DNA from 4 places in the Corynebacterium sp. L4757 genome. Region 2 is predicted to be linked to each of the others. Evidence: riboswitches for the same ligand, from Rfam matches in the RefSeq annotation. Region 2 holds a riboswitch; each other region holds the start of a gene.
The links. A riboswitch is a leader RNA that binds a small molecule or an ion and turns the genes downstream of it on or off. The one in region 2 is predicted to bind thiamine pyrophosphate.
Positions count from the first base shown of each region.

Region 1: linked by a shared signal. The riboswitch ahead of thiM (hydroxyethylthiazole kinase) and the one ahead of ACG98I_RS11630 (NUDIX hydrolase) in region 2 are both predicted to bind thiamine pyrophosphate.
Region 3: linked by a shared signal. The riboswitch ahead of ACG98I_RS02985 (ECF transporter S component) and the one ahead of ACG98I_RS11630 (NUDIX hydrolase) in region 2 are both predicted to bind thiamine pyrophosphate.
Region 4: linked by a shared signal. The riboswitch ahead of thiD (bifunctional hydroxymethylpyrimidine kinase/phosphomethylpyrimidine kinase) and the one ahead of ACG98I_RS11630 (NUDIX hydrolase) in region 2 are both predicted to bind thiamine pyrophosphate.

Region 1 is NZ_JBIMEN010000010.1:49,147-55,678, reverse strand. It holds gene ACG98I_RS11530 (YdhK family protein) at 1-402, opposite strand, end outside; gene ACG98I_RS11525 (heavy metal translocating P-type ATPase) at 460-2,547, opposite strand; gene ACG98I_RS11520 (CueP family metal-binding protein) at 2,704-3,318, shown strand; gene ACG98I_RS11515 (threonine aldolase family protein) at 3,311-4,387, opposite strand; TPP riboswitch at 4,524-4,619, shown strand; gene thiM (hydroxyethylthiazole kinase) at 4,705-5,514, shown strand; gene thiE (thiamine phosphate synthase) at 5,511-6,161, shown strand; gene ACG98I_RS11500 (ABC transporter substrate-binding protein) at 6,170-6,532, shown strand, end outside.
Region 2 is NZ_JBIMEN010000011.1:48-3,802, forward strand. It holds partial or broken gene ACG98I_RS11615 (thymidylate synthase) at 1-235, opposite strand, end outside; gene ACG98I_RS11620 (nucleoside 2-deoxyribosyltransferase) at 225-695, opposite strand; gene thiD (bifunctional hydroxymethylpyrimidine kinase/phosphomethylpyrimidine kinase) at 768-1,577, opposite strand; gene ACG98I_RS11630 (NUDIX hydrolase) at 1,574-2,047, opposite strand; TPP riboswitch at 2,082-2,198, opposite strand; partial or broken gene ACG98I_RS11635 (heavy metal translocating P-type ATPase) at 2,575-3,678, shown strand.
Region 3 is NZ_JBIMEN010000002.1:122,362-128,893, forward strand. It holds gene ACG98I_RS02980 (DNA-directed RNA polymerase subunit beta') at 1-2,095, shown strand, start outside; TPP riboswitch at 2,209-2,327, shown strand; gene ACG98I_RS02985 (ECF transporter S component) at 2,318-2,938, shown strand; gene ACG98I_RS02990 (ABC transporter ATP-binding protein) at 2,939-4,294, shown strand; gene ACG98I_RS02995 (energy-coupling factor transporter transmembrane component T family protein) at 4,287-5,045, shown strand; gene ACG98I_RS03000 (aminodeoxychorismate synthase) at 5,171-5,890, shown strand; gene rpsL (30S ribosomal protein S12) at 6,161-6,532, shown strand.
Region 4 is NZ_JBIMEN010000010.1:41,434-47,965, reverse strand. It holds gene ACG98I_RS11495 (ABC transporter permease) at 1-285, shown strand, start outside; gene ACG98I_RS11490 (ABC transporter ATP-binding protein) at 275-1,021, shown strand; gene tenA (thiaminase II) at 1,023-1,694, opposite strand; gene ACG98I_RS11480 (TenA family protein) at 1,694-2,356, opposite strand; gene thiD (bifunctional hydroxymethylpyrimidine kinase/phosphomethylpyrimidine kinase) at 2,353-3,213, opposite strand; TPP riboswitch at 3,281-3,372, opposite strand; gene ACG98I_RS11470 (calcium:proton antiporter) at 3,409-4,539, opposite strand; gene ACG98I_RS11465 (hypothetical protein) at 4,664-4,843, opposite strand; gene ACG98I_RS11460 (hypothetical protein) at 5,057-5,566, shown strand; gene ACG98I_RS11455 (LysR substrate-binding domain-containing protein) at 5,568-6,131, opposite strand; partial or broken gene ACG98I_RS11450 (putative sulfate exporter family transporter) at 6,145-6,279, shown strand; gene ACG98I_RS11445 (HNH endonuclease signature motif containing protein) at 6,392-6,532, shown strand, end outside.

The DNA.
Region 1 (6,532 bases), on a different contig from region 2:
CACAACCCAACGGTGATCCGTAACTGGAGCATCGCCGTTGGTGGGGGTGTAACTCACGGAGTAGGTCGTGGTATCAAAGGCTCCGGAGATGGTTGCGGTTGCGCCATCCATGCCGGGCATGTGATCCGCGGTCAAGGTGACCTCAGTGCCGACGGGGTAGGTCGGGTTTTCTGCTTCCTCAATTCCGGCTGGGGGAGCGCCGCCGTCTTCAGGATGGTCGTGAGCCATGTCTTTGTGCCCTTCGTCCTCCGTCGCATTTTCTGAAGTCGCAGCGTTGTCCGAGCTATCGGCACTTTCGGAAGTAGCCGGCGCAGGCTCTGCGGAATCTGAGGCGTCGCTGCAGGCACTCAAGGTAAGACCAGCGGCGAGCGTGAGAGCGATGAGAGAAGTGGAATGTTTCATGTGAAACCTTTCTGAGGTTGAGAAAATTATGGTTTAGAAAGCTTTATCATCAAGCGTTTATGGTTGAAGTTTTTCGCTTGAGGTAGCGGGTGCTACATGCGTTGGTTTTAGATCGATCCTTCTTAAAAGTTGGGCATTGAAGGCCACGATTATGGTCGACAATGACATCAAAATTGCGCCCACCGCTGGCGAGAGAACAAAGCCAATGGGAGCTAGTACACCAGCAGCGAGTGGGACCGCGAGGATGTTGTAGCCCGATGCCCAGACCAAGTTTTGAACCATCTTGGAGTAGCTGGCCTTGGACAACGTGATCATGGACAACACCGCGCGGGGATCATCGCTGGCGAGCACAACGCCAGCGGATTCCATGGCTACATCTGTGCCCGCCCCGATAGCGATGCCAATATCGGCCCGCGCCAAGGCAGGCGCGTCATTGACGCCATCGCCGACCATGGCCACGTCGAATCCGCGTTCCTGCAGTTCAGCGACTTTAGTGTCTTTGTCCTGCGGTAGAACTTCGGCAAAGACTTCGTCGATGCCCAATTCTTGGGCCACGCTTTCTGCAACTTGAGAAGCATCGCCGGTGATCAGCGCGACTTTCACACCCGCATCTTGCAGTGCCCGGACGGCATCGCGGGATTCGGGGCGGATGTGATCCTCGACGGCTATGGCCCCAATGACTTCCTTGTTGCGAAGCACGTGCAAGACTCCTGCGCCGCGGGAGGTCCACGTAGAAATCTTGTCGTGCAGTGAGTCAGGGGAGTCAACGCCAAGCTCGCGCAGCATATTGGGGCCTCCAACCATGATGTTTTCTCCATCGACGGTTGCTTGCACGCCACGACCCGCGGCGGTGCGGAAATCCGAGCCAACGCGCGGGCTTTGCGATGCCACTGGGTGCGCGGCTGCAGCAGTGACGATCGCTCGGGCTAGTGGATGCTCACTATTAATTTCAGCTGCAGAAGCTAGGGCCAGAACATCTCCCTCCGGCACTTCCGATGCTGCCGCGACACCGGTGACCGCGTGTGCACCTTCGGTTAAGGTGCCAGTTTTATCAAATAAAACAATATCGATGGAGCGCATGCGTTCAAGGGCAAGCCGGTCCTTGATGAGTAAGCCAGTTTTGGCGGCGCGTTCCGTAGCGATGGCAATGACCAGGGGGATGGCCAGGCCCAGGGCATGGGGGCAGGCAATGACCAGCACGGTGACGGTGCGGACAATGGCGTCATTAGGGCTGCCGATGATTGTCCAGACGATGGCCGTAATAATGCCAGCGGCTAAGGCAAACCAGAAGAGCAAAGCCGCGGCTCTATCGGCCAGGGCTTGCGCACGGGAAGAAGAATTTTGTGCTTCGGCAACCATGCGTTGAATACCAGCCAAGGTGGTATCAGCGCCGGTCTTTTCCACTCGGACGCGCACGGTGTTATCCGTAGCCACGGTGCCGGCGATAACTGTTTCGCCACTGTTGCGATATACAGGCTGGGATTCGCCAGTGATCATCGATTCGTCGAATTCGGCGAAACCATCGATAATGGTGCCGTCAGCAGGTACTCGCGCGCCGGGGCGAACTAGCACGATGTCATCAGCAGTAAGTTCAGAGATGGCTACCGAGTGGATAGCATCGCCGTCAACCTTTTCTGCTTTGTCCGGAAGGAGGGCAGCTAAGGCATCGAGGGCAGAAGATGCAGAACCTAGGGCCCGCATTTCCATCCAATGGCCCAACAACATGATGACAACCAGCAGGGCAAGCTCCCACCAGAAGTCGAGTTCAAAACCACCGATGCCCAAAGTGGTAACCCATGAAGCGACAAATGCGACTGTGATCGCCATGGCAATCAGCAGCATCATGCCCGGTTGACGCGAGCGAATCTCTGACACGCCACCTTGGAGGAAAGGGCTGCCGCCGTAGAGGAAAATCACGGTTCCTAGAACCGGGGCGACCCAGGTTGAACCTGAGAATTCCGGCACGGTGTAGCCCAGGAAGGTGGCAAACATAGGGCTGAAGACAATCACCGGGATGGATAGTAGGAGGCTCAGCCAAAAGCGGTCTTTAAACTTTGTAACGCTGTGACCCGCATGTTCATCATGGTTATGGCCTTCATGGCCATCATGGCTTGAGGACTTGTGATCGTGGTGTGGGGTACTCATGTCACTTCTTCTCTCAATTTTTAGGATTTTAGGAAACCGAGATATGGAGGAGATAGGTAATTAATCGCTACAAACAACGGTATACCCCGACAGGGTATGTTTCAAGGAAGGCTAGTTCTTTGTCGGGATAGGAGAAATGGTGCTATTAATTAGCCTATGGAAAATATTCAGGATGGAGCTGGATCACAACCAGCAAGCCCCCAGCGGGCTGCGAGAAAAAGCGCGTCAATTGTTAGCGCAATCGTCGGTGCTTCGCTCGCTTTAAGTGCTTGTTCATCCTCGGGCACGGAGCAGGAAGAAGTACTAAACGCGTACGGCCTAGAAGGGATGGATGCTCGCGAGATTATTGACTATCTGGATCAGCAACCGATCGCTGAACGCCCTACTGATTTGATGGCTTCAGTAAGAAGCGAAGAATTGATCCTGAGCAATCAGGCGGGAGAAGTGACACTCGATATGCCTGAGGACCGGAGTTATGTCTCGGTCGCCCCCTTCGTGTCGCAAACCCATGATTGCTACTACCACAGCCTTACCACCTGCGTGGGAGAGCTGGACAATGAGTCAGTAGAGGTATCAGTCTTTGATGAGGAAACCGGCACAACGCTTGTCGATGGCCCCGCCACGACCTTCGATAATGGCTTTGCCGGGTTTTGGGTTCCGCGCGGAAGCGCCGGTACCATCACGGTGAATTACCAGGGATTAGAGGGCACAACGGAATTTGCCACGGGAACAGAAGACGCAACGTGTATCACCGATTTGCGCCTTAGCTAGGGTGTGAAGCCCACACTTGTTTTATGGCTGCGGCAAAAGCGTCAATGTCGTTTTCAGTGGTGTCGAAGGAGCACATCCAGCGCACTTCATTGCGTGTGGCATCCCAGTCGTAGAAGTGGAAGTTTTGGCGCAGTTCATCGGCAATGTCGTCGGGCAGGGTGGCAAAGACCGCATTAGATTCGGTGGTTTGGGTAAATTTCAAGCCCGGTAGGTTCGCTTCTTCCAGGGAGCTGCGTAGGCGCTTGGCCATCGCGTTGGAATGACGAGCGTTATTAAGCCACACGTCGCCTTCATATAGGGCGATGATTTGTGCGGAGATAAACCGCATTTTGGAAGCTAATTGCATCGATAGTTTGCGCACAAACGGCAACGCCTCCGCGCCACCGACTAGCGCATCGGGGTTAAGAATTACCACGGCCTCAGCCCCGAGTGCACCATTTTTGGTTCCACCCAGGCTTAAAACATCCACGCCAGCCTCGGTAGTAAAAGCAGACAGCGGCAGCCCGAGTGTTGCGGCCGCATTTGAAAGACGCGCACCATCCATATGCAAGGCCATGCCGCGGGCATGGACATGATCTGCCAATGCGCGGATTTCTTCGGGGGTATAGCAGGTACCCATCTCTGTGGTCTGCGAAATGGAGACCACCAGTGGCTGCGCGCGGTGTTCATTGCCAAAGCCCCAGGCTTCACGGTCGACGAGTTCTGCGGTGAGTTTGCCATTGGCAGTTGGCACTGGCAATAACTTGATGGAACCCATGCGTTCGGGTGCGCCGCCTTCATCGACATTGATGTGCGCAGTCGCAGCACAAATCACCGCGCCCCACCGCGGCAGCAACGCCTGCAAGCCCACCACGTTTGCGCCAGTTCCGTTAAAAACCGGATACGCGGTGGCGGTGGAGCCAAAATGTTTCACGATGACATCGTCAAGCAATGCCGTGTACTCATCCGCCCCATATGCCGCCTGGTGCCCGCCGTTAGCTGTCGTCAACGCCGCCAGTACCTCCGGGGCAATGCCGGAATAATTATCGGAAGCGAAACTGTGCGCTTGTACGTTATGCAAGGATTTCACGCGGGACTCCTTCGAGATTCTTCGGCTCTGCAGAAAACCGTACACCGCACCGAACTCGCGCGATAAAAATTTCTCCCCCGGCATGTTCTGATATTAAAAGTTATTGCCGGGACACGCGGCCTGGGCTAGTGTGGTGCGTTAAGACACGGGGTGCCGTAAAGACCGGCTGAGATAACACCCGTCGAACCTGATCTAGTTAGTACTGGCGAAGGGATTGTCCGGATGAAACTGGCTGTGCGCGGATACCATTGGTGTCCTATTGAGCGCTGCGGTGATGCTGCACATTCTTCTTCGTCAGAGGAAGAAAGCGAAAGGCCATGACCTTATCTTTTGCCGCAGCATTGCTCGGTGAACTACGCGCGCACAATCCTTTGGTGCAGTGCATAACCAATTCGGTGGTTACCAACTTCACCGCCAATGTGGTGCTTGCTATCGGGGCGGCACCAGCGATGACGGACATCGTCGGGGAAGCAGGCCCTTTCGCCCGGGTCGCGGGCGGGGTACTGGTGAATTTGGGAACCCCCACGCCGGAGCAGCGCCTAGCGATGGAAGAAGCCGTCGCCGCCGCCAACGAATCTGCAACACCGTGGGTGTTGGATCCAGTGGCGATTGGCGCTTTGCCCATTCGCACGGCCTTGGCGCAGAAACTCGCGCCGCAAACCCCGTTTGCGATTCGCGGTAATGCCTCTGAGATTCTTGCCCTGACAGGGGAAGGAGCCGGCGGCAAGGGCGTGGAGTCCACGGATTCCACAGAAGCCGCCGCGCCGGGCGCGATTGCTTTGGCGCAGCGTCTCAACACCGTGGTGGCGGTATCCGGGCCGGAGGATTTCATCACCGATGGTACGCGCGTTATCCGCGTGGCTAACGGCGATGAGCTTTTAACCAAAGTCACCGGCGGCGGTTGTGCGCTGGGCGCGTTGATAGCTGCGTTCGCTGCGGTGCGCGGGACAAATTCCCCAGTCGAGGCAGTCGCCGCCGCGCATGCAGTCTACGGCATTGCAGCCGAACAGGCCGCCGCGCAAGCAGCAGGTCCAGGGTCTTTCGCAGTTTCGCTTATCGATGCCCTCTCCACCCTCACCCCGTCCGCCATCTCCTCGGAGCAGCGCATCCGGGAGTACGCGGCATGAGCAGCAACCAGGATTATGGCATCTATTTAGTCACCGACCCGGTGCTGTGTGGAACCCGCGGCGTAGTGGAAACTGTACGTCTGGCCGTGGACGGTGGCGTGCAAACGGTGCAGCTACGCGATAAAAATGCCAGCTTTGACCAGCAGCTATCCCAACTAGATCAGCTCGCAGCTGTCATCGATGGCCGCGCGAAGCTAGTGATCAACGACCGCCTCGATGTCGCCGTCGAAGCTCAAAGGCGTGGCATTGCCATCGACGGTGTGCACCTTGGTCAAGGTGACGAAGCGGTCCTGACCGCCCGCGAAGCCCTTGGAGCGGGCGCCGTCATCGGACTTACCGCCAATACCGAAGATCACCTCGCTGCCGTTGCCGCACTTCCCGCAGGCACCGTGGATTATGTCGGCGTCGGTGTTATCCGGCCGACTTCTACCAAGCCGGATCATCCACCAGCACTGGGCATCGCGGGCTTTGCGCACCTGACCGCGTTGTCATCAGCGCCGACCGTGGCCATCGGTGGTGTCCTCCAAGAAGACATCGCTGATCTGCGATCCGCTGGAGCCGCAGGCGTCTGCTTTGTCTCCGCGCTATGTGCTGCCGAGGATCCCGAGCATGTCGCCCGCAGCATGGCCGAATCCTGGAAGGAATAAAGAAAACCGTGAAAACTACATCAATTTCTCTTCGCACCATCGCCGCAGCCGGCGTCCTTGCTCTTGCTACCTTGCTGACTAGCTGTGCGGGAGGTGATGCGGCGGAGGAGGCATCGACAAGCAATGCGAAAACCACCGTCCGCTTCGCGCTGGACTGGACACCGAATACCAACCACACCGGGCTGTATGTGGCGTTGAATAAGGGCTACTTCGAAGAAGCCGGCATTGACGTGGAAATCCTGCCGTTTAACAACAGCAACCCCGAAGTACTTGTCGATGCCGGCCAAGCCGAGTTCGGCATCAGCTTCCAAGACACAGCATCGATGTCCATGGCGTCTGGCGCGGACCTGAAATCAGTACTCGCCGTGGAA
Region 2 (3,755 bases):
CGAGGTCGTTCTTCCCTGAGAGGTACCACAGTGCTTCGGCGTAGTTGAAGATGATGTTCTGCCGACGAGACCTGGCCAAGCAGTACCGCCGGGCCGGGTTGGTCAGGCGTGCGGTGTAGCCGATGATTTCGCGTTCGTCCTGCCCGCGGGGACTGTTCTGGTATTCGAACCCGGTGTAGACCTGTCGCAGGGAATCCAGGTAGAGCGTGTGGAGGTCGGGATACTCAGGCTTCACTGACGGCTCCTGCCTGCGCGTGCTCGATCGCGGTGAGGATGCGTGGTCCGGTGGGCTGCTCGGGATCGATGGTGATCATCTGGACGTCGGCGACCGCTGAGAGGCCTCGGACGAGGAACGCGTACTCGGCTCCCTCGTCGAGGAGTAAGACGATGGGTTTGTTCCAGGCGGAGGCCCACCCGATCTCGATGTGCGTGCCCGGGGATGCCGGTGCGCCGGGGAACGCGACGAAGACGTCGCAGGCGGCGATCTCCGTGTAGTCGATGCGTGTGCATTCGCTGGGTTCCATGAACTCACGGCCCCAGTGCTCTCTGCGGTGGGCGCAGTGCACATCCCACCCCTGGGTTTCGAAGAAGTCGATGATCGAGGTGTACTTGTCGATCGCGGCGTCGCCCATCACATGGGTGTCGGCGTCGACGAGAGCTTTGAACGGGCCGGCGAGAAACATCTTTCGCGTCATCGTCACGGCTCCTTTCATGAGTCGAAGTGGTTAGCTCTACCGATCGGAACGAGGAGGGGCTGTTCTGCATCCCTACCCGCGCGGCCAGAGCTGGTGGAAGTGATGCAGGGGACCGTGACCTTGGCCGACGTCGAGGCGGTCGCTGGCAACGAGAGCGCCGTGCAGGTAGGTCTTCGCCCGTTCAACGCTTTCGGGCACGGTGTGGTCAGGTAGCAGTGCGGTGATCGCCGAGGACAAGGTGCAGCCGGTGCCGTGGTCGTTGAGGGTTTCGATCCTGGGAGAGGTGTAGGTGGAGATCCCGTCGGGGCCGGCGAGGTAGTCGACACTGACCGTCTCGTTCGTGAGATGCCCGCCTTTGAGTAGCGCCCACTGACAGCCAAGGCCACGCAGCCCGGTGGCCTGGTCCTCCATCTGCCCCAAGCGGGTGACATCTGTGGTGTCGAGGAGCACGGCGGCTTCGGGAAGGTTCGGGGTGATGATCGTGGCCAGTGGCACGAGCGTGTCTCGGATGGCTGCGACCGCATCGTCGTCCAACAGCCTGTCGCCGCTCTTGGCGACCATCACCGGATCAAGGACCACGGTCTCGGCTTCGTGGTATTGCAGGCGCTCGGCGATGACCTCGGCGATCGCGGCGTTGGCGACCATACCGATCTTTACCGCGTCGACGCGCACATCGTCGAACACTGCATCGATCTGCTCACCGACGAAAGAGGGATCAAGGGGCATGAACGAGCGCACACCGCGCGTGTTCTGTGCCACGACCGCGGTGATCGCGGCCATACCGTAGGTGCCCCTCGCTGAGAAGGCTTTGAGATCGGCGTGGATGCCCGCCCCGCCAGTGGGGTCGGTGCCTGCGATGGATAGGACGTTCTTGATCGTCATGCGTGCACTTCCTTCTGCTGCTGTGTGGCGGCGTAGCGGGCGACCTCGGCGACATCCTTGCTCAGAGTCAGGCGGGCCTCGTCGACCTCGTCGAGGGGGAACCAGCGTGCTTCGAGGGCGTCGTCGCCAGCGTGGGGTTGCCCCGAGCGCCACTGGCAGAGCACGGCGATAAGCACGTAGTGACTGTCCAACCGTCCAGTCTCGTCTCGGCTGAACGCGTCAACGGAAGTCAAAACACCGGTCGCCTGACCGATGATGCTGGTTTCTTCACCGAGTTCGCGTTCGGCGGCTTTGGTGATCGTTTCTCCGAATTCGATCTTCCCGCCCGGGAATCCCCAGAATCCTGCATCAGGAGGGTTCGCGCGACGCACCAAGAGGACATGGTCATCTTTGATGAGGACGGAAATGACCGCGACCCTCGGGCGCACCTCGACTGAGGACGTCGCGGGGCCGACAACAGAATGGGACACTGTAACCTCCTAATGGGGAGGCCAGCGAAGGAAAGAAGCCCTGCTAGACCAGTCCCTTCGCCGGCATGATCCGGATCAGGTTCTAGGGTCACCACGCTGACAACGTCCAGTGGTATCTCAGCCCCTTGACGGGACACCCCTCGGTGCAACCCGAATCTACCAGAGTGCCGTCACAGATACACCCTGCGCGGATTGCCCGCTGCGGGATGCTGGTGTTGGGATCGGCTGCGCACCTATCCAGTGCTGCGACTGTGCCCGATGGAGCAAGTGCCCGTCTCACGGGTGGAGTCACTGGTCGGTGTCGGCCTTGGACGGTAGAATGGAAGGTGTCGGGCGAGCATGAAGGAGGACAGGTCATGGCGACGACGAAGGCCCTGGAACAGGCCGAGATCGACCGGCTCGAAGCGCAGGGGTGGGATGTGCACTGCGCCCACCGCAGAGAGCACTGGGGCCGTGAGTTCATGGAACCCAGCGAATGCACACGCATCGACTACACGGAGATCGCCGCCTGCGACGTCTTCGTCGCGTTCCCCGGGGCGCTGGTCATCTCCATCCCGGTCTCGATTGTCGCCGGTATCGGACGCTCCGCTAAGGACGGGGTGCTCATCAAGGGTGGCGAATACCTGGAGACCTCCGCGAAGGTCGACACCGTGGTCGTCGACAAGACCGGCATCCTGACCAACGGCCGCCCCGAGCTGACCAACGTCGACGTCCTCGACTCTGCCTACTCGGATGATGAGGTGCTCACCCTGGCCGCCCGTGCCGAAACCGCCTCCGAGCACCCCCTGGCCGAGGCGATCATCCGCGGCGCGGAGAACAAGGGACTGACCATCGAAATGGTCGAGAAAGCCAAACCGGTCACCGGCAAGGGCATCATCGCGAAGATCGACGACCATACCGTCGCCGTCGGTTCCGCCGACATGCTCGACCACGCCCCGGACACCACCCGCATCCTTGAACTCAATGACCAGGGCAAGACCGCCATGTACGTCGGTGTCGACGGACGCGCCATCGGCATCGTCGCCGTGGCCGACACCATCCGTGACGACGCACCGGCCGCTATCCGATCGCTGCATGACAAGGGTGTGCGCGTGATCATGGCCACCGGTGACGCGCAGCGGGTGGCCCGCAACGTCGCCGCCGAACTCGGGGTCGACGAGGTCCGGGCCGAACTCATGCCCGAGGACAAGCTCACTATCGTCAAGGACCTGCAGGCCCAGGGCCGCACCGTGGCCATGATCGGCGACGGTGTCAACGACACGCCGGCACTCGCTCAGGCCGACATCGGCGTGGCGATGGGGGCCGCTGGCTCACCTGCCGCCATCGAGACAGCCGATATCGCCCTGATGGCCGACAAGCTCCCCCGCCTGCCGTACGCCCTGGGTCTGGCCCAGCGCACGGTACGCACCATGCGGGTCAATATCGCCATCGCCCTGGCCACCGTGGCGATCCTGTTGGTCGGTGTGCTGCTCGGTGGGGTGACCATGTCGATTGGCATGCTTGTCCACGAAGCTAGCGTCCTGATCGTCATCGCGATCGCCATGCTGCTGCTGCGCCCCACCCTGAAGAAAGACAAGGACCAGGCAGACGTCAGTACTGCTGACGCCGCGAAGGAGACGCTGAGCGCCTAACGACACAATCGCCACAGCCAGCCCCGCCGGTTTTCCTCCAGGTCTTCCCGGTGGGGCTTCCCCTGTGCACCAGATCC
Region 3 (6,532 bases), on a different contig from region 2:
GGCTCCAATCAAGGTTCGTCTTGATCACCTGCGTCCAACTGAGGCTATTGAGGCAGCTCAATTCCCAGATGGCTGGACCAAGGGCGAGTCCTGGATGGCTGAGACCACCCTGGGCCGCATCATGTTCAACGAGCTCTTGCCATGGAACTACCCATACCTTGAGGGCGTCATGGTCCGTAAGGGCGGCTCCAAGGACATCGTTCTGCTCGGTGACGTCATCAATGACCTCGCTGTCAAGTACCCAATGATCACCGTTGCTCAGGTGCTGGACAAGATGAAGGATGCCGGTTTCTACTGGGCAACCCGTTCTTGTGTCACCATCACCATGCACGACGTTCTGGTTCTTCCAAATAAGACCGAGATGCTTGAGTCTTATGAGAAGGAAGCGGAGCGCATCGAGCGTAAGTTCTGGGAGCAGGGTGCACTGACCGAGCGCGAGCGCTACGACCGTCTGGTTGAGCTGTGGAAGGACGCAACCGATGCCGTGGGTAACGCGGTAGAGGCACTTTACCCTGATGACAACCCAATTCCGATGATCGTTAAGTCTGGTGCAGCAGGTAACATGCGTCAGATCTGGACCCTGGCCGGCATGAAGGGCATGGTTGTGAACTCCAAGGGTGACTACATCACCCGTCCGATTAAGACCTCCTTCCGTGAAGGTCTGTCGGTTCTGGAGTACTTCAACAACTCCCACGGTTCCCGTAAGGGTCTGGCGGATACCGCTCTGCGTACCGCTGACTCTGGCTACCTGACCCGTCGTCTGGTTGACGTTGCTCAGGACGTTATCGTCCGCGAGGATGACTGTGGCACCCGCCAGGGTGTGCGCGTCCCAATCAGTGAGGAAATCGCTGAGGGCACCTACGCTGTCCACGAGCTGTGGGAGACCTCAGCATCGGGCCGCGTTGTGGCAACCGACGTCAAGGACTCTGAAGGCAACGTCGTTGCTGAAGCAGGCGCTGACCTGACCGAAGAGCTCACCGATAAGCTGGTTGCTGCTGGTATTCCACAGGTTAAGGTTCGTTCCGTACTGACCTGTCAGACCCCAGCCGGCGTGTGTGCGAAGTGCTACGGCAAGTCCATGGCTTCTGGCCAGCTGGTCGATATCGGCGAGGCAGTCGGTATTGTTGCAGCTCAGTCCATTGGTGAGCCTGGTACCCAGCTGACAATGCGTACCTTCCACCAGGGTGGTGTCGGTGGCGATATTACCGGCGGTCTGCCTCGTGTTCAGGAGCTTTTCGAGGCTCGTAACCCGAAGAACCGCGCACCAATCGCTTCCGTCGATGGCACCATCTCCCTGTCCGATGAAGGTAACTTCTGGACTTTGACCATCACCCCAGATGATGGTTCGGACAACGTGGTCTACGAGAAGCTGTCGAAGCGTCAGGGCCTGGCTCAGGTACGTCGCCCGATGGAATCTAACCCGAATGCGATGATCGAGCGCTCCCTGCGCGACGGTGACCATGTCACCACCGGTCTTCGTTTGATGCGTGGCGCTGCTGACCCACATGACGTGCTCGAGGTTCTCGGTCGTCGTGGTGTGGAGAAGCACCTCATTGATGAGGTTCAGGCGGTTTACCGTACTCAGGGTGTGGCTATCCACGATAAGCACATCGAGATCATCATCCGTCAGATGCTGCGTCGCGGTACTGTTATCGATTCCGGTAACACCGACTTGCTGCCAGGTACCTTGGTTGACCTTTCTGAGGCACGCCAGGTCAACGCTGGTATGCAGGCAGAGGGCAAGGAACCAGCTCAGCTGCGTTCTGAGATTATGGGTATCACCAAGGCTTCCTTGGCTACCGAGTCTTGGCTCTCGGCCGCATCCTTCCAGGAGACCACCCGCGTGCTTACCGATGCCGCTATTAACAAACGCTCCGATAAGCTCATCGGTCTCAAGGAGAACGTCATCATCGGTAAGCTGATCCCAGCTGGTACTGGTATCTCCCGTTACCGCAACATCTCCGTTAAGCCGACCGAGGCTGCCCGCAATGCGGCATACTCGATTCCGACTTATGGCGATTCCATCTACGGCGATGACGGCTTCGGTGAGTTCACCGGCGCTTCCGTCCCACTGGATGAGGACTTCACCTTCTAAGGTGTAATCTCCCGACACAACACCCCGAATGCGGCGTCGATGTTCCTGGTCAATCAGGGCATCGACGCCGCATTCGTCTTTCTTACCGCCATCTGGTAACTGTTATAGGCACAACATTCATTTACGGGTGCTCGCAAGCAATGTGCGGGCTGAGAGCCATAGCGCAGGCGTTATGGAAACCGTCGAACTTGAACCGGATAATGCCGGCGAAAGGATAAAGAAATGGCTACTTTAGCTAACCCTGCCCAAGCTCAAGCGCGTCGAACGCTCCAGTGGCGGGTTGTGGACATCATCGTTGCTTCCATCTTGGCCGTGGCCTGTGGTCTGGTCTTCGTACTGTGGAACTCAGTCGGCTATGCGTGGTTCATGGCGATGGACGCGCTCACTCCAGGTCTCGGCGGCATGGCCACCGGCGTGTGGCTCATCGGTGGCGTCATCGGCGCACTCATCATCCGCAAGCCTGGCGCAGCACTATATGTGGAGACTCTTGCTGCTACGGTCTCGGCAGTCTTTGGTTCCCAATGGGGACCAGAAACGCTCTATTCAGGACTCGCTCAGGGCATCGGCGTTGAAATCGTCTTCGCTATCTTCCTGTACAAGCGCTTCAGTCTCTCCGTAGCAGTCCTCGGCGGTATCGGTGCCGCACTCGGTGCCTACGTACTGGAGCTATTCACTTCCGCCAACATTGCCAAGTCACTGGAGTTCAATCTCATCTACTTAACGTGCCTGGTCATCTCCGGCGCGCTTCTTGCTGGCGCCTTGGGCTTCTACGCCGTGAAAGCGCTGGCCAAGACTGGCGCCCTGGACCGCTTCGCTGTAGGACGTGAGCAGCGCGCTAACTAAATGCCACAGATTTACACGTCAGGGCTGACCTGGCAGCACGCCGGACGCACCCAGCCCGCAATTAATAACGTCTCTTTGAGCATCGAGCACGGGGAACGTATTTTGCTCGCCGGTGACTCAGGTTCGGGAAAATCCACCCTGCTCGCGGCTCTTGCCGGCGTACTCGGCGGCGATGATGAAGGCACGCTAGTAGGGGAGTTGCACATTGATGCATCCACCGTCGGACTTGTCCTCCAAGACCCTGATTCCCAGGTGATCGCCTCCCGCATTGGCGACGACGTCGCTTTTGGCTGCGAGAATTTGGGCCTTGAGCGCGATGAGATTTGGCGCCGCGTCCACGCAGCGCTTGAGATGGTTGGATTGAACTTAGATATCAACCATCCCACCGCCAGGCTTTCCGGTGGGCAGAAGCAACGCCTGGCACTCGCGGGAGTCATCGCCATGGGTGCTGAGGTCATCCTGCTTGATGAACCCACCGCCAACCTGGACCCCGAGGGCGCCGCCGATGTCATCGCCGCAGTAGCGCACACGGTTCAAGAAACCGGCGCAACTCTGATCGTTATCGAGCACAATTACTCCGAATGGGAATCAGTTCTTCACCGCGCGCTGGTCCTTGAGCACGGCGAGATTACCTACGATGGCGACATCGGACCTGCCATCGCCGCCCGCCGCGTCACGGGGTTACCGCAATCTCAGCCAGTGCCTGCCGATGCCCCCTCAGCCCTCTGGTCCACCGACCTCGTCTGCCGCTTTGGGCCACCGCGCACACTAGCAGTACCGGAAGGAGCTTCAACGGTTATTACCGGCGCAAACGGCTCCGGGAAGACCACCTGGTTGATGACCATGGCGGGGCTAATTCCACCGGTGTCCGGAGAGATTGGCTACGCAGCCAGTATTCACAAAGGTCTAGCCCCAAATCCACACAAATGGTCATCGGCACAGCTTGCGCACCGTATTGGCTATGTATTCCAAAACCCCGAACACCAATTCGTTGCCCGCAGCGTGATGGAGGAAATGCGCATCGGACCGAAGGTGATGGATGTGGATGTACCTGATGAGCGCATCGGTATGCTGCTGGAGCGTCTGCGGTTGAGCCATCTTGCTGATGCCAATCCTTTCACCCTCTCCGGCGGTGAAAAGCGCCGCCTTTCGGTAGCGACCGCCCTGGTCACCGCACCAAGTGTGGTTCTGCTGGATGAGCCCACTTTTGGCCAAGACCCGCAGACTTTCGCTGAGCTAGTCACCATGATTCGTGAACTCGTGGATAGCGGCGTCACGGTTGCCTCGATTACTCACGATGAGTTGTATATCGCAGCGCTTGCCGATGCCCACCTGCAGGTGAGTGCCCATGCCTAACCTATTGCGCGGCATGAATCCGCTTACCCGGATAGCAATAATATTGCTGATCACCACACCGCTGTTGCTCTCAGTGGACTGGGTGAGTGCCGCCGTATCTCTATCCATCACGCTGATTGGGGCGCCGCTGTGCGGCATGGGCCTGACGCGCCTGCTGAAGGTTTCTTGGCCTCTATTTATCATCGCGCCCATCTCCGGCATTTCCATGCTGCTTTATGCCCGCCCAAGCGGGGAGGAGTATTTCAGCTTCTGGCTAGCAACCATTACGGATAATTCCCTCCAGCTCGCGCTTGCGATGATGCTCCGAGTACTCGCCGTCGCGTTACCCGTTATTGTTCTCGCACGCGATATTGACCCCACGGAACTTGGCGATGCCCTTTCGCAAATCCTCAAGCTGCCTTCGCGCTTTGTTATTGGTGCAGTCGCCGGTGTGCGGATGCTCACGCTATTTCGCGATGACTGGCAAGCCATGGCTCAGTCCCGCCGTGCACGCGGCTTGGCAGATAGGGGAAAGATAGCGCATACCATCAGCATGTCTTTCGGTTTGCTGGTCCTTGCACTGCGACGCGGCGGGAAGCTTGCTACCGCGATGGAAGCCCGCGGATTCGGTTCCGCGCGAAAGCGCACCTGGGCGCGCACCTCCAAGCTGTGCCGCAAGGATTATGTGGTCATGCTGATTTCCGTGGTACTGGCAGCCATACCAGTAATCATCGCTGTTTCCACTGACTCGTGGCGATTCTTCGGTCTTTAAAGCGCAAGCGGAAAGCCATATTCGGCAACGGAAACAGCGAAAGTGGTAACGTCGAAGGGTAGATCAAGCCCCAGCGGCGCTGTTGCAACCCGAGCGGCACCGCCTGGCCTGGGAGAAATACACTGATGACTGAAGTTATAAGAACTTACCTTGACCCTGCGGCGGAAGACAGCGGCCTTGTACCAGGGGATGTACCTTCGGAAGTATTCACTGACACTGAAATCACCGTGGTACCCGGCATGGATAGTGCCGAGGATCCGGCGGAGACTGACACGTTAGAACAGGGACAATCACTCCTACGCGACAAAGTTATGGCGCTGGTGGCTGCACGCAAGAAGCCGATGAAACCAGTTACGGTGCTGTTGGATGGGCCGTCTGGCTCCGGCAAGACGTGGTTTGCGGCGCGGTTGTCGGAGTTTACCCAATGGCAAACGGTGCACCTGGATGAGTTTTACCCCGGCTGGCACGGTCTTGCCCAAGGCAGTGAGATGGTCGCGGACCAAGTATTACGCAAGATGAACCCCGGCTTTTGGCGCTGGGACTGGCACGCCAACGCACCTGCTGAGTGGTACAGCCTCGACGGCCGTGATGACCTGATTGTGGAGGGAGTGGGCGCGATATCACCGGAGAATATCCAGGCGGCATCGGCACGCGGCACAGTAATCACGGTGATGGTGACCGGCCCACGGACGGCCCGACGCACCCGCGCACTGGAGCGCGACGAAGGCTACGAAGACTGGTTTGAGACCTGGGAACGCCAGGAAGCCACGCATTTTGAGGAGCTATTCGATAAGGAAGTTTCACCGGACCTTGTGTGGGAGTGGCGATATCAGACCGAAGCATAAATGCTGCCCGTGACGCGTTTTGTTAAAACTGCACGGGCTTTGGTAGTGTTAGCCGAAGTTCGTTACATTTTGTGACGAAGAGTCTGATCCTTTTCTCAGTATTTATCGCCAGTCAGTTGTGACTCGGTGGGGAACAGGTATCTGGACACGCGGTAGGACCCCGGATAAGAGTCCTCATTTTTGCGTGTTTAGGCACCTGTTTCGCACCGAAGAGCTTGTGGCAGCTAAAGATGCTGAGGCTAAGAATTTTCTACGAAAGAAAGACTGATTATGCCAACTATTCAGCAGCTGGTCCGCAAGGGCCGCCATGATAAGCGCGCTAAGGTCGCTACCGCTGCGCTGAAGGGTTCCCCTCAGCGTCGTGGTGTTTGCACCCGCGTTTACACCACCACTCCTAAGAAGCCTAACTCCGCTCTGCGTAAGGTTGCTCGTGTGCGCCTGACCACCGGTATTGAGGTTTCCGCATACATCCCAGGCGAGGGCCACAACCTGCAGGAGCACTCCATGGTGCTCGTTCGCGGTGGTCGTGTGAAGGACCTTCCTGGTGTTCGCTACAAGATCGTCCGTGGCTCCTTGGATACCCAGGGTGTTAAGGACCGCAAGCAGGCTCGTTCCCGTTACGGCGCAAAGAAGGGACAGTAA
Region 4 (6,532 bases), on a different contig from region 2:
CTCTTTTTGCGGCTACCGTCGGCGCTGCCGCTGTTTTTCACTTCCTTGCGCATCGGCATTACGTATGCCGTGGTGGGCGCCATCTTCGCCGAGTATGTCGGCGCGAAGCAGGGCTTGGGCATTTATATGAGCGTGCAAAAGAATGCTTTTCGCACCGATTTGGTGCTCGCCGCCGTAGCCGTCGCAGCTGCGATTAGCATCGTGCTCTACCTATCCACGTACCTGGTGGAACGGGCCGTTATTCCGTGGCACATCAAAGAAAGGACCACTGCCAATGAGCGTTAAAACCGTACCGCGCTTGCAGCTAGAAGGCATCTCGCGCACCTTCTCGCTTGCCGATGGCCGCCAGCGCGCAGTGCTGGATGACATCTCTTTGACGGTGAATCCCGGGGAATTTGTCTCCATCATTGGGCCATCCGGTTGCGGGAAGAGCACGCTTTTTAACATCATCGCCGGTTTGGATTCACCGACTAGTGGCACGGTGGGCATTGATGGAGAAGTGGCCTATATGCCGCAAAAGGATGCGTTGTTTCCGTGGCGCAGCATCGCCGCGAATGCCGCACTCGGCCTGGAGGTCCACGGGGTCAAACGCCGTGCGGCGCGGGCACGGGTCAAGGAATGGTTTCCCCGCTTTGGGCTTGCGGGCTTTGAAGATTCCTTGCCGTTTGAGCTTTCCGGGGGCATGCGCCAGCGGGCAGCACTTCTACGCACGGTGGTTCAAAACAAGAGCACTTTACTTCTCGATGAACCCTTCGGCGCCCTCGACGCCCTTACCAAACAGGATTTACAAACCTGGCTGCAACAAGTGTGGGCCGAACATAATTGGACAGCCCTGTTGATTACCCATGATGTCCGCGAAGCGATCTTGCTTTCAGACCGCGTGGTGGTGCTCAGCCCACGCCCGGCGAAAGTCAGCCTCATTCTCGACGTTGACCTACCGAAGCCGCGCGGGATCGATGCGTTGACCAGCCCTAGATTCTTAGAGCTGGAACGCACGCTGCTTCAAACACTAGGCAGTTGAATCAGTCAGCTGAGTCCAGTGCTTGCTGCCAGAACGCAGCTTCTAAGCGGGTGGCGGCGCGGAAGATTTCCACTAAGGAATCAAAGCGCTCCGCGGTGACACTACCTGCGGTTAGCGCGTCGAGTCTTTCGGTGGCAGCACGTGCTGCGGTTTGGAATTCCGTGCCGGAGTATTCCGCAATCCACTCGCCGTAGGGGTGTTCTTCGCTGGCATCGAGAGCCCGTATTCGTTGCGGCTCTAGGGCTACACCAATTTCTGCATAACCAATGGAGCATGGTGAAAGCGCGACGTGCATATCCAGCAGGTCGCCGGACATCCCGGTGTCCAAAACGTAGCGGGTATAAGCCACGGTGGTTTGTTTTTCTGCCGCCGCATCAAGCTCTTCTTCCGTGATTCCCCAGCGTGCGGTCAGTCGGCGGTGCAGTTCGGTTTCGTGCAAGATAGCCTGCAGTGCGCCCGTCGCGTCTTTAATATCGGCCAGCTTGCGGCTCTTGTATGCAGCCAGTGCGTTTGCCCGCGCGAACTGCACTAGGAAGTGATAATCCTGCACCAGATAGTCCTGGAAGACGGGTAGTGGCAAGGTGCCTTCGCCAAGTTTGCGCACGAATTCGTGCTCGGTGTAGTCGGTCCACTCGGTACCGATGGCCTTTTTCAGATCAGCAAATAGTGTCATTACTTTTCTCCTATGATGGGGTGGGCGTAGGCAGCGTCGAAGAATGCGAGCTCGATTTCGACTGCGCGGTGAAAGAAGTCTTGTGCAATAGCGCGCCGGGCCGGGCCTACGCGGTCGAGTTCTGCGCGTAAGAACGCGATACGCTCGTGGAATTCGGGGAAATCATGCAAGCGAATCCACTCCGCGTGCACGAAGTTCTTAGGTAGAGGGCGTGAGTCGCGGGTTGCCCAGTCAAGATATAGCCATTCCGCAACCAGCAACACCGCGACGATTGCTACGTAATCGCGGGTTTCCGCAGCCTCACGCATCAATGCGCAAAATGCGGTGGTTGGCTCGGTATTCGGGATTTCTTCGCGCTGCTTGGCGCTCACGCCCAATGCTTTAAAGGCGTCGAGGAAATAAGTATTTTCATCGCCGGCTATCTCGCCGATAAATTGCGCAAACCGCAGCCGTGGTTCCAGCGCATCCGCCGTGCTTACCGATGCCCCCAGCAACACCAAGAAACTATCCAAAAAGCGGTAGTCCTGCACCAAGTAGCTGGCCATGACAGAGTCGTCGATGGTGCCATCGAAAAGCTCCTGCACAAAGCGGTGAGTAACTGCCTTCTCCCACGTGGTGTGGTTCTGCTCGCGCAAAAGGTCCGTAAATCGTTGAGTGCTCATCGCTGTGCTCCTTGCAGTTGTAAAGGCGCGTTATTCCACAGCGCTTGGAAGTGATGGACGGGGCCGTGGCCTGCACCGACGTCCAATTCATCCGCGTGGGCCAGCGCGTGCGTGAGATAGTCTTTGGCGCGGCGCACCGCTTCATCGTAGCCGTGTTGGGGTAAAAGCGCTGCTATCGCGGCCGATAATGTGCACCCGGTGCCGTGGTCATTGATGGTGTCCACGCGCGGTGCGGTCAGTTCCACGGTGTGCTCGCCGGCATCACCGCCGGTGAGGATATCGGTGCTTTCCGCACCGCTTAAATGCCCGCCTTTGAGCAGTACCCACTTTGCGCCCAAAGCGCGCAGATCGTTTAAGGACTCACGCATTTCTGCCAAGCTGTCCATCTCCACATCGCGGCCAAGCAGCACTGATGCCTCTGGCAGGTTCGGCGTAATCAGCGTTGCCCGCGGCACGAGACGCTCCCGAATCGCGTCGACATCATCCTGGTTGAGCAGATGATCGCCACTTTTAGCGACCATCACCGGATCCAAGACCACCGGGCACTGCGCGTATTTATCCAGTGACTGCGTGATCGCATCGGCGATCCCAGCATTGGCCACCATGCCGATTTTCACTGCATCGACGCGGACATCCTCAAAGACCGCGGCGATTTGTTCGGCCACGAATTCAGGTTCCATCGCGACGATGCTTCCCACACCGCGCGTATTTTGCGCGACCACCGCGGTGACCACGCTCATCCCGTATGCGCCGTTGGCTGAAAATGCTTTTAAGTCTGCTTGAATCCCCGCGCCACCGGTGGGATCTGTGCCAGCAATGGTTAATACGTTCGGTATCAACGCTTGTCTCCGTTTCATCACTCATATCGAGTTCGAAGAAGCGAAGCGTGCTGCAATAGATACAGGTATCCCTGCATATATTGCCTGCGTCGTTTACCGACATTCCTCCGCGAGTCCGAACTCGATCAGGTTCTCGGGTGTAATCTCAGCCCTTTTTGGGCACCCCGTGTCTGGCGCCCACGCTAGCACAGAAAGTCCTGGCAAGGAACGACTTTAAGAAAATACGCTGAGTGCGTAGAGGATGAAGACGAATAGGTGTGCTCCGCCGTGAATCGCGGTGATTTTCTGGGAGTTAAACGTCGCGATGCTCAAAGCCAGGCTGATTCCTAGGAGCAGCAGGTTGGTGGGGTTTTCGGCGAGAGTAACGGTCTGCCCAGTAAGCAGACCGATGATGAGCACGACCGGCAGAGTGAGGCCAACACAGGAGACGAGCGCGCCGTGGGCGAGGTTAACCACGCGTTGTCCTTCGCCACCCCAGGCAGCGCGGACGGTGGTGATTGCTTCGGGCAAAAAGACAATCATTGCGATGATGATGCCTGATAGGGCGATGGGAGCGCCGAGGCGGTTGAGGCCGTCATCGAGAAGCGATGCCATATCGTGAGAGAGCAACACGATCGGAATTACCGTGATGAGCAAAACCAGCGCGCGGGTGAGAATTTCGTCTTTGTGCTCGCGGAAAATTGCGGCGATTCCGGGGTTGTTGGAAGCAACGATGTCCTTGTCTGTTTCGGTGAAGTCGGCATGCTGGGCGCCGGTTTGGCGGTAGAGAAAGAATCCGTAGAGGATGACTGTCAAGGTCACGATGGTGATGGCCTGCGCGGTGTTGTATGCGCCATCGGTGCCGATGACAGCTGGAATGGCGAAGGCGGTGGCGATGAGTACGACGAGCGTCGATAAGTATGCGGAAATACCGGCGCGGTTGACCTGCAGGTTGCTATGACGCATGCCGCCGACGATGAGTGCCAGGCCGATGACCAGGTTGAGGACAATCATGACCGTGGCCATGACGGAATCACGCGCGATGGTGTGGTGATCGCCTGGGCCGAGCATGACCGCGGAGATGAGAATGACTTCAATGCCGACAATTGAAAGCGTCAGCACCAGGGTGCCGTAGGGATCACCAAGCCGGTGCGCGAGGTGTTCAGCCTGGGTGACAACCCCGCCGGAACACACGATGATGACGCCTACGATGAGCGCAAGAAGGGTGAAGACGAGAGGCGTCGATAAGCTGCCGGCGAGAAAACCTGATGCCAGTGATAGTAGTGCGACCGCAACCCAGCCCAATACAATTCGGGTGATGACGGATCCGGTGAGAACGCCGCGCAGTGCAGTAGAGGCTGACATGGACGAAGACTCCTTTAAGTGCAGGGTCGTCCCGGCTCTAGCTTTTAACTGTGCAGGTCGTCCTGCCAGAGTGTTCTAACCAGCAGGCTAGCACGCCTGGCCGCTACGGCAAGCTCAGATTTATTTAATTTGGACGATTGGTTTTATACACCAGATAAGACAGCAGAGCCCCGAACAGTACGAATCCGATGGTGGCTACCGTCATGGAATGCTGCCATTCGAGATAGGCAGCGAATAATAGGCCGCCGATAAATACGGTTATGGCTTTCGTAATGGCACGCTGCTTAGTTCTTTTATCACGCACGACTAGTGCTCCTTAGATCGCAGGATTGTCCCGGCCAAGCTTTAACTGTGTAAGTCCCCCCTACCAGTACGGCTCATAATGAACCCTACACGCCAGGCGGCTCAGGCGAGACAGCCCGATTTCTATAGTGGGGCTGTTTAGGGCAGTGGACGACGTATTAGTGTGGGGCACACTGAATGCTTGATTCCTATGCGTGCTCGTTGAGGGGAAATGATGACTGACACCGCCACGGTTAAGGAGCAACGCCGGCCCACGGCTTCGTTAAAGCGGTTAGCCACTGTAGAAGCCATGTTCGGCTATATTATGGTGCCGTTTTATGTGGTGTTGCAGTACGTTTTCCCAAAGCCGCGGGAGAAAAACGACCGTCAGCAAGGGGCAATTAAAGGTTTCATTGCCACGTGGGTGAAGTCGATTGGTATCGCGGTTAGTGTAGGAGCACTACTTGGCGCGGTGGAGTGGGGATTGGCCAAACTATTAAATCGCAGGCTTCTCGATGGCATCCCCGCCGTCCTGACCGGAATCAGCATTCCGGCACTGGTCGGGGGCTGGTTGATTGATAAGCGCCATCGCCTGCGCGGCGCGATGATTGCCGCGGTGGTAACGCTGCCGCGCATCGTGGTTTCTGAAAGTTGGGTCCGCGATAAATCCAGTGATGAGGAATTCGACCAGGAGATGAACATCGCGCGGGATCGCCTGTACGCAGTGCTTAACGATGCCTCCTGATTCAAGCGCCAGTGGACTTCGCGATGGTAATCAGTTCATACGCCAACCTGGGCGGACGGCGGTGTCCTGACCAGATTGCTGTGAGCGGGCGCGTGATCTTGTCGCCTTCTAAAGGCACTTGCAGGAGATTGCCATTGGCGAGCTGATCGCGCACGGCCAGTTCGCTCATTACTGCGGGGCCGGCACCGGAAGCAACTGCGACGCGCACGGCCGCAATGCTGTTGAGCACCTGGGCTGGAGTAGCAACATCCAATCCAGACAGATGCTCTTGCAGGGCTTCGAAGGTTCCGGAGCCGGGTTCTCTTACAACGAGTGCTGTTTCAGCCAGCTCTTGCAGGCTGATTCGCCCGGTTCGCGAAGCCCATGGGTGGTGCGGGGAAATCACCACAAAAAGCTCGTCCTCCTGGACGATTTGAGCATTCAGCTGCACTGGTACATGTGGCGTTTCGATGAAACCTACATGGAAATGCCCATGTCGAACCTGTGAGATAACTTCTGCTGAATTCACCACAGAAATAGCAACCTGGACATCGGGGTATCGTTCACGCAGCGCGGCAATCCACACCGGCAAGAGTGTCTCCGCAATGTTTGCTCTCGGGTGCGGGGTCAAAATTCAAAGCTTGCTAGACGTTGGAGTGCGCCCTTTCATCCTCGCTTTTGCGTCAACAGGGATCGTCGCAACCATCGCACTTGTAGGCATTGAGCTCGTCTAATCGGCGGCCCTGTGGATAACTTCGCCATTTGGGTGACGTGTCATGTGAATTACTCGCAGGTTTTTGAACTTGCCCTAGTCAGGGGTTGCACTGTCGTTTTAGTGTCGAAGTTATGAACGGATATGAATTATTTGAAGCTTTCGACAGAGGTGGCGTGGGTATTCTTCGCGACTTTTACGAGCTATCCCCCTACGACGTAGCTACTGAGGGACACAGACTTTCTACAGTGCAGAAATATGCTCGGCTGGCCAGA